2 regions of the Pseudomonas fortuita genome follow, and region 2 is predicted to be linked to the other one. Evidence: predicted binding sites of a transcription regulator. Region 2 holds the regulator's gene; the other holds the start of a gene.
What was found. Region 2 encodes FliA, which starts transcription of late flagellar genes. Its sites were predicted from a motif close to CTAAAGTTTNNNNNNNNNNNGCCGNTAA; they were not measured.
Positions count from the first base shown of each region.

Region 1: motA (flagellar motor stator protein MotA) is a predicted target of FliA. The motif match lies at 1,057-1,084, and genes of this name have one in related genera.

Region 1 covers NZ_CP114035.2:5,715,855-5,719,453, reverse strand. The annotation lists gene OZ911_RS26175 (HDOD domain-containing protein) at 1-1,018, opposite strand, end outside; gene motA (flagellar motor stator protein MotA) at 1,149-2,000, shown strand; gene motB (flagellar motor protein MotB) at 2,004-3,038, shown strand; gene rsgA (small ribosomal subunit biogenesis GTPase RsgA) at 3,213-3,599, opposite strand, start outside.
Region 2 covers NZ_CP114035.2:4,532,501-4,536,099, forward strand. The annotation lists gene OZ911_RS20700 (chemotaxis protein CheA) at 1-226, opposite strand, end outside; gene OZ911_RS20705 (protein phosphatase CheZ) at 239-1,027, opposite strand; gene OZ911_RS20710 (chemotaxis response regulator CheY) at 1,048-1,422, opposite strand; gene fliA (RNA polymerase sigma factor FliA) at 1,543-2,283, opposite strand; gene fleN (flagellar synthesis regulator FleN) at 2,280-3,113, opposite strand; gene flhF (flagellar biosynthesis GTPase FlhF) at 3,207-3,599, opposite strand, start outside.

The DNA of each region.
Region 1 (3,599 bases), 1.2 Mb from region 2:
GCGGCGCCAGCATGTCCGGGTGCGGGCGGCGCTGGTGCCAGGGCCAGATCAGCGCCTCAGCCGGGTGGAACAGGGCATGCCTGGCGTGGCGGCGGGCGCTGGCGGCAGCCTGCTGGTGTACTTGCTGCTGCACGTCTTCCAGCGAAGTTTGCAGGTACAGCGCAGTCAGCAGCTGCCAGCGCAGCAGGTGCGGGTTGTCCCAGCCCACTTGCGCCGCCAGCGCAAGGTTGTTGGCCAGCAGCACGGTGTTGGCCGGCTGGTTGAACCAGCGGCGCAGGCCAGGCTCGGCGTCCAGGCGGTGTTGCTGGCTGAGCAGGTCTTCGTCGCGGGCGATGTTGAGCACCAGGGCCAGTTGATCGCGTTCTTCCAGCAGCAGGCGGTAACCTTGTGTCACCCACTGCGGCAGGCGCCAGTACTCCGCCATGGTCTGGCACAGCGCCATGATGCGCACGCCAAACAGCTCATCCTCTACCAGGGCGGCGTCCTCGCCCTTGTGGATAACCCGAAGCTCCCAGGTGTCAAGCAGCTTGGGGTAGGCCAGTGCCAGCGGCCACAGTGGAGACAGGAAAAGCAGGCTTCCCCAGTGAATTTCCTGCCACAGGCGTGCCAGGCGGCTGGCAAACAGGCCGCTGGCCTGCTGCGAAGCGTGCTGGCTGATCAGCTGGAACTGGCTCAGTACGGGCGGTATTTCTTCGACGGGCAGCGCGGGCAGGCGCTTGAGCAGTTGCTCGCTGCGCTCCAGCCCCAGGCGATTCAGGGCCACCTCCAGGCTTTCGGCGGGCTCGGCCTGGCTGGCGTTGGTGGGATGGTTTGCTTCGCGCATCACCGAAAGCACCAGCGCCGGGCTATCTTGCATCAGTTCGGCGATATCGCGCAGCGAGCGGCGGCTGTCGTGAATGGCAGCCATGACCCGGTCGTAGCTGTGCTTCGGCACGGGGATGCGAACACTCTCTAGCAGCTTTACCCAGGCCTCTAGCGTACGCGGGGCCTGAGCGGGCACCTTGGTTTCGATTGGCATTTTGACATCAGTCCGAACTGGCTTTTCGCATTGAGTGGCTATAGTCTGGCGCAGTTCTGCCGATAAGTAGAAGAAGAGTTTTAAAGCTCCCGTCTCTTCCCCTGACCACGACAGCAAGTGCTTTGAACCTATGGCTAAAATTATCGGCATCATCGTCGTATTCGCGAGCGTGCTCGGCGGCTACGTGCTCTCCCACGGCAAGATCGCGGCGCTGATCCAGCCGTTCGAAGTTCTGATCATCGGCGGTGCCGCCTTTGGTGCATTCCTGCAGGCCAACCCTGGCCACATGACCATGCACGTCATCAAGAAGTCGATGAAGATGTTCGGCTCGCGCTTCACCCACGCCTACTACCTGGAGGTACTGGGCCTGGTGTACGAGATCCTCAACAAGAGCCGTCGCGAAGGCATGATGGCCATCGAGGCCGACATCGAGGACGCCGCCGCCAGCCCGATCTTCGCCAAGTACCCGACAGTACTGGCCGATGAGCGCATGACCGCGTTTGTCTGCGACTACCTGCGCATCATGTCCACCGGCAACATGGCCCCGCACGAACTCGAGGGCCTGTTCGACATGGAGCTGCTGAGCATGAAGGAAGAGCTGGAGCACCCGTCCCATGCGGTGACCGGCATCGCTGACGGCATGCCCGGTTTCGGTATTGTCGCGGCGGTACTGGGTATCGTGGTGACCATGGCCTCGCTGGGCGAGGGCGACCAGGCGGCCATCGGCATGCACGTGGGTGCGGCGCTGGTCGGTACCTTCTTCGGTATCCTGGCTGCCTATGGCTTCTTCGGCCCGTTGGCCAAGTGCCTGGAGCACGATGCCAAGGAGGAGCTGAACCTCTACGAATCGATCAAGGCTTCGCTGGTCGCCTCGGCCTCGGGCATGCCGCCTTCGCTGGCCGTCGAGTTCGGGCGCAAGGTGCTGTACCCCATGCACCGCCCAAGTTTCGCCGAGCTGGAACAAGCGGTTCGCGGTCGCTGAGTCATGGAAAACAACCAGCCCATCATCGTCAAGCGCGTCAAACGCTTTGGCGGCGGCCACCACGGCGGCGCCTGGAAAATCGCCTTTGCCGACTTTGCTACGGCAATGATGGCGTTCTTCCTGGTGCTGTGGTTGATGTCCACAGCCACCCCGGAGCAGAAAATCGCCATTGCCGGCTACTTCAAGGACCCGATCGGCTTCTCGGAAAGCGGCACGCCCTATGTCATCGACCTGGGTGGCTCACCTGAACTGGCACCGGAAAAAACCATCAACCCGGAAGTCAAATCCGAGCCGATGCCCGAGTCCACGACCCAGCTGAGCAAGGACCAGGTCGAGACCATGGCCGAGCAGGTCGAGCGCGAGCGCCTGGAGTTGCTGCTGCAGGAGCTGCAGAACAAGGTAGAAGAGAACCCGCAGCTGCAGAAGTTCAAGGACCAGATCCTGTTCGAGATCACCCAGGACGGCCTGCGCATCCAGATCATGGATGCCGAGAACCGGCCGATGTTCGACATCGGTAGCGCCCGCTTGCAGCCGTACTTTGAAGACATCCTGCTGGCCATGGCCGACACCATCAAGGCGGTGCCGAACAAGATCAGCATCAGCGGCCACACCGATGCCAAGCCGTATGCCGGCAGTGGCGAGTTCGGCAACTGGGAGTTGTCGGCCAACCGTGCCAACGCTGCGCGCCGTGCACTGGTAGCCGGTGGTTACCCGGATGGTCAGGTGGCGCGGGTGGTGGGTTATGCCTCGTCGTCGCTGTTTGACCGCAAGGACCCGTTCAACCCGGTCAACCGCCGTATCGATATCATCGTGCTGACCAAGAAGGCCCAGCGCAATATCGAGGGTGAGCAGGGTGCGCCCGAAGCGCCGGCCGCCGACCCTGCTGCACCGCCAGCCACTGGCGCTGCGCCAGGGGCTGGCGTGCCGGATGCCCCAGGGGCAGCGGAACAAGCGCCGATGCAGCCGCGTGAGCTGCGCCAGAAGCTGAACATCTTTGAAGATGGCACGCTGAAGATGGATGAGGCCAAGGAGCAGTAAACGGCTTTTTTTGTGCGGGCGACTGTTCTACACAAAACCTGAACGCTGGCGCGATCAGTGTGGGAGCGGGTTTACCCGCGAAGCATCCAGCGCGGTGGATGGCACCGGCGTTGCCGGTGTTCGCGGCTAAAGCCGCTCCCACAGGGGATCGCGGCAACTTTCATTTCAAGCGTTTCAGTAGCTGTCTTCTGTCAGGCTGGCGATGATCGAGCGGTAGCTGTTCATGCGTTGCGGCGTGATGCGCCCCTCGTCCAGTGCCTTGAGCAGCGCGCAGCCCGGTTCGCGGTCGTGCTTGCAGTCGCGGAAGCGGCAGGTGCCGAACAGGTCGCGGAACTCGATGAAGCCATCTTCCACGTCGTCGCGGCTGACATGGCCAAGGCCAAACTCACGGATGCCCGGCGAGTCGATCAGGTCGCCGCCATTAGGGAAGTGGTACAGCCGTGCCGTGGTGGTGGTGTGGGTGCCCTGGCCAGACCATTCCGACAGGTCGCCGACACGGGTGCCCGCGTCCGGCAGCAGGCTGTTGACCAGCGACGACTTGCCCACCCCGGACTGGCCGAC
Region 2 (3,599 bases):
TGTCGAACACGTTCTCGGCGATATGGCAGCACTCCACCAGCTCGTTCAGCTGAAGGAAGCCGGCGCCCCCTTTTACAGTGTGGAAACCGCGAAAGATCGCATTGAGCAAGTCGGCATCGTCGGGTCGGCTTTCCAGCTCGACCAGTTGCTCGGACAGTTGCTCAAGAATTTCGCCGGCTTCTACCAGGAAATCCTGGAGGATTTCTTCATCGGCGCCGAAGCTCATCAAACGTGCTCCTTAAAAACCCAGGCTGGACAGCAAATCATCGACATCGTCCTGACCGGACACAACGTCTTCACGCTTATCGGCATGAATCTGCGGACCTTCACCCCGAGTCGGATGTTTTTCTAGATCTTTTTCTGCGCGCAGTTGATCGTGGTCATGCTGGATACCGGCAAAGCGGTCGACCTGGCTGGCCATCAGCACCAGTTTGAGCAGGTTGCTTTCCACCTCGGTCACCAGCGTGGTGACGCGTTTGATCACCTGCCCGGTCAGGTCCTGATAGTCCTGAGCCAGCAGAATGTCGTTGAGGTGGCCGGCAACCTTGCGGTTACCTTCAGCGCTGTGCGTGAGGAAACTGTCGACGCGTTTGACCAGGTCACGGAACTCCGGCGCTGCCACTTCGCGGCGCATGAAGCGCTGCCAGTCGGTACTCAGGGCCTTCGCTTCGCTGGCCAGGTCGTTGAGCACCGGGGTGCTTTCCTCGACCAGGTCCATGGTGCGGTTGGCCGCACCCTCGGTCAGCTTGACCACGTACGACAGGCGCTCGGTAGCGTCGGTTATCTGCGACACCTCCTCGGCCTGTGGCATGGTCGGGTCGATCTGGAAGCTGACGATAGCGCTGTGCAACTCGCGGGTCAGCTTGCCGACCTCCTGGTACAGGCCACGGTCGCGAGTCTGGTTCAGCTCATGAATCAGCTGTACCGCCTCGCCGAAACGGCCCCGCTCCAGGCTTTCGACCAACTCCTGGGCATGTTTCTTCAGGGTCGATTCGAACTCCCCCAAAGACGTTTGTGATGAATCCATGGCGCGCCCCCTGACGTGACTCAGCCGTTGACGCGTTCGAAGATCTTCTCGATCTTTTCTTTGAGCACCTGGGCGGTGAACGGCTTGACCACATAGCCATTGACGCCGGCCTGGGCCGCTTCGATGATCTGGTCGCGCTTGGCCTCGGCAGTCACCATCAGTACCGGCATGGTTTTCAGCTTTTCACTGGCACGCACTTTACGCAGCAGGTCGATACCGGACATGCCGGGCATGTTCCAGTCGGTCACCAGGAAGTCGTAGTGGCCGTTTTCCAGCATCGGCAGCGCCGTGGTGCCATCGTCGGCTTCTTCGGTGTTGGTGAAGCCCAAGTCACGCAACAGGTTCTTGATGATCCGCCGCATCGTCGAAAAGTCGTCAACGATGAGGATTTTCATGTTCTTGTCCAATTAGACCTCCAAGCAGTCTCAAACGCGCCCGGCCGACCGGGCACGCACTCATTCAATTCGGTACAACGTGGAAAACGCACGTGGAAAACGACTGCAACGACCCCGGGCTCAACGTGCCCGCCATTCCCCCAGGCGGCTACGCAGGCGCGCGGCACATTGGCTGTGCAACTGGCTGACCCGTGATTCGCTGACCCCAAGCACCTCGCCGATTTCCTTGAGGTTCAGCTCTTCGTCGTAGTACAGCGCCAATACCAGGCGCTCACGCTCCGGCAGGTTGGCAATGGCCTCGGTCAGGGCAGCCTGGAAGCGTTCGTCCTCAAGGCCACGTGCAGGTTCGACGTGGCCACTGGCGCCATCCTCATGCAGCCCTTCGTGTTCGCCGTCCTGCAACAGGTCGTCAAAGCTGAACAGGCGGCTGCCCAAGGTATCGTTCAAGATCCCGTAGTAATCATCGAGACTCAACTGGAGTTCGGCAGCAACTTCATGATCTTTAGCGTCTCGACCGGTTCTGGCTTCAACGGCACGCATCGCGTCACTGACCATGCGGGTGTTGCGGTGCACCGAACGCGGTGCCCAGTCGCCCTTGCGCACCTCGTCCAGCATGGCCCCGCGGATGCGGATGCCGGCATAGGTTTCAAAGCTGGCGCCTTTGCTGGCGTCATACTTGTTGGCCACTTCAAGCAGGCCGATCATGCCGGCCTGGATCAGGTCCTCGACCTGCACGTTGGCCGGCAACCGCGCCAACAGGTGGTAGGCAATGCGCTTCACCAGCGGGGCGTAGCGTTCGATCAGCTCGTACTGGCCGTCTTTCGCTGCCCGGCTGTACATCTTGAAGCCGCTGGCATTCATAGCACGGGTCCCGCGCTGGTGGGCTGCACCAGACGCTCGACAAAGAACTCCAGGTGACCGCGCGGATTGGCCGGCAGCGGCCAACTGTCAACCTTCTGGGCAATCGCCTTGAAGGCCAGCGCGCACTTGGAGCGTGGGAACGCTTCGTAGACGGCGCGCTGCTTCTGCACCGCCTTGCGCACGCACTCGTCGTACGGCACGGCACCCACGTACTGCAGGGCCACATCGAGGAAGCGGTCGGTGACCTTGGTCAGCTTGGCGAACAGGTTGCGCCCTTCCTGCGGGCTCTGCGCCATGTTGGCCAGCACACGGAAACGATTCATCCCGTAGTCGCGGTTGAGCAGTTTGATCAGGGCGTAGGCATCGGTGATCGAGGTGGGCTCGTCACACACTACCAGCAGCACTTCCTGGGCGGCGCGAACGAAGCTGACCACCGACTCACCAATCCCCGCTGCAGTGTCGATCACCAGCACGTCGAGGTTGTCGCCGACTTCACTGAACGCCTGGATAAGACCGGCATGCTGGGCCGGGGCCAGGTGCACCATGCTCTGGGTGCCCGAGGCTGCGGGGACGATGCGCACGCCGCCAGGGCCCTGCAACATCACGTCACGCAGCTCACAGCGCCCTTCGATGACATCGGCCAGGGTACGTTTGGGGGTAAGGCCCAGCAACACGTCGACGTTGGCCAGGCCCAGGTCGGCGTCCAGCAGCATGACCCTGCGGCCAAGCTCGGCCAGCGCCAGGGACAAGTTCACTGAAACGTTAGTCTTGCCGACGCCACCTTTGCCACCGGTCACGGCGATCACCTGTACGGGATGCATGCTACCCATGTCTGTTCTTTACCTTGTCTCGCTGGGACTCAGGCCACACGTGGGGCAATTCTGCGTACCCCTTGGCATAGCTACTTTGCACACGCTTCATGGTCAACCCGCTCGCCGGGGGTTGTGATAGAGATCAGCGAACATGTCGGCCATGGCCTCTTCGCTGGGCTCGTCCTGCTGCTGCACATTGACCGCACGGGAGACCAGCTGGTGGCCGCGCGGCAGGTGCAGGTCGTCAGGAATGCGCGGGCCATCGGTCAGGTAGGCCACGGGCAGTTCATGACTGATGGCAAGGCTCAGCACATCGCCAAGGCTTGCCGTTTCATCCAGCTTGGTCAGGATGCAACCGGCCAGACCACAACGTTTGTAGCTGTGGTAGGCGGCGGTCAGCACCTGTTTCTGGCTGGTGGTGGCCAGCACCAGGTAATTCTTCGCGGCAATGCCACGCCCGGCCAAGGTTTCCAGCTGCATGCGCAGTGCCGGGTCGCTGGCCTG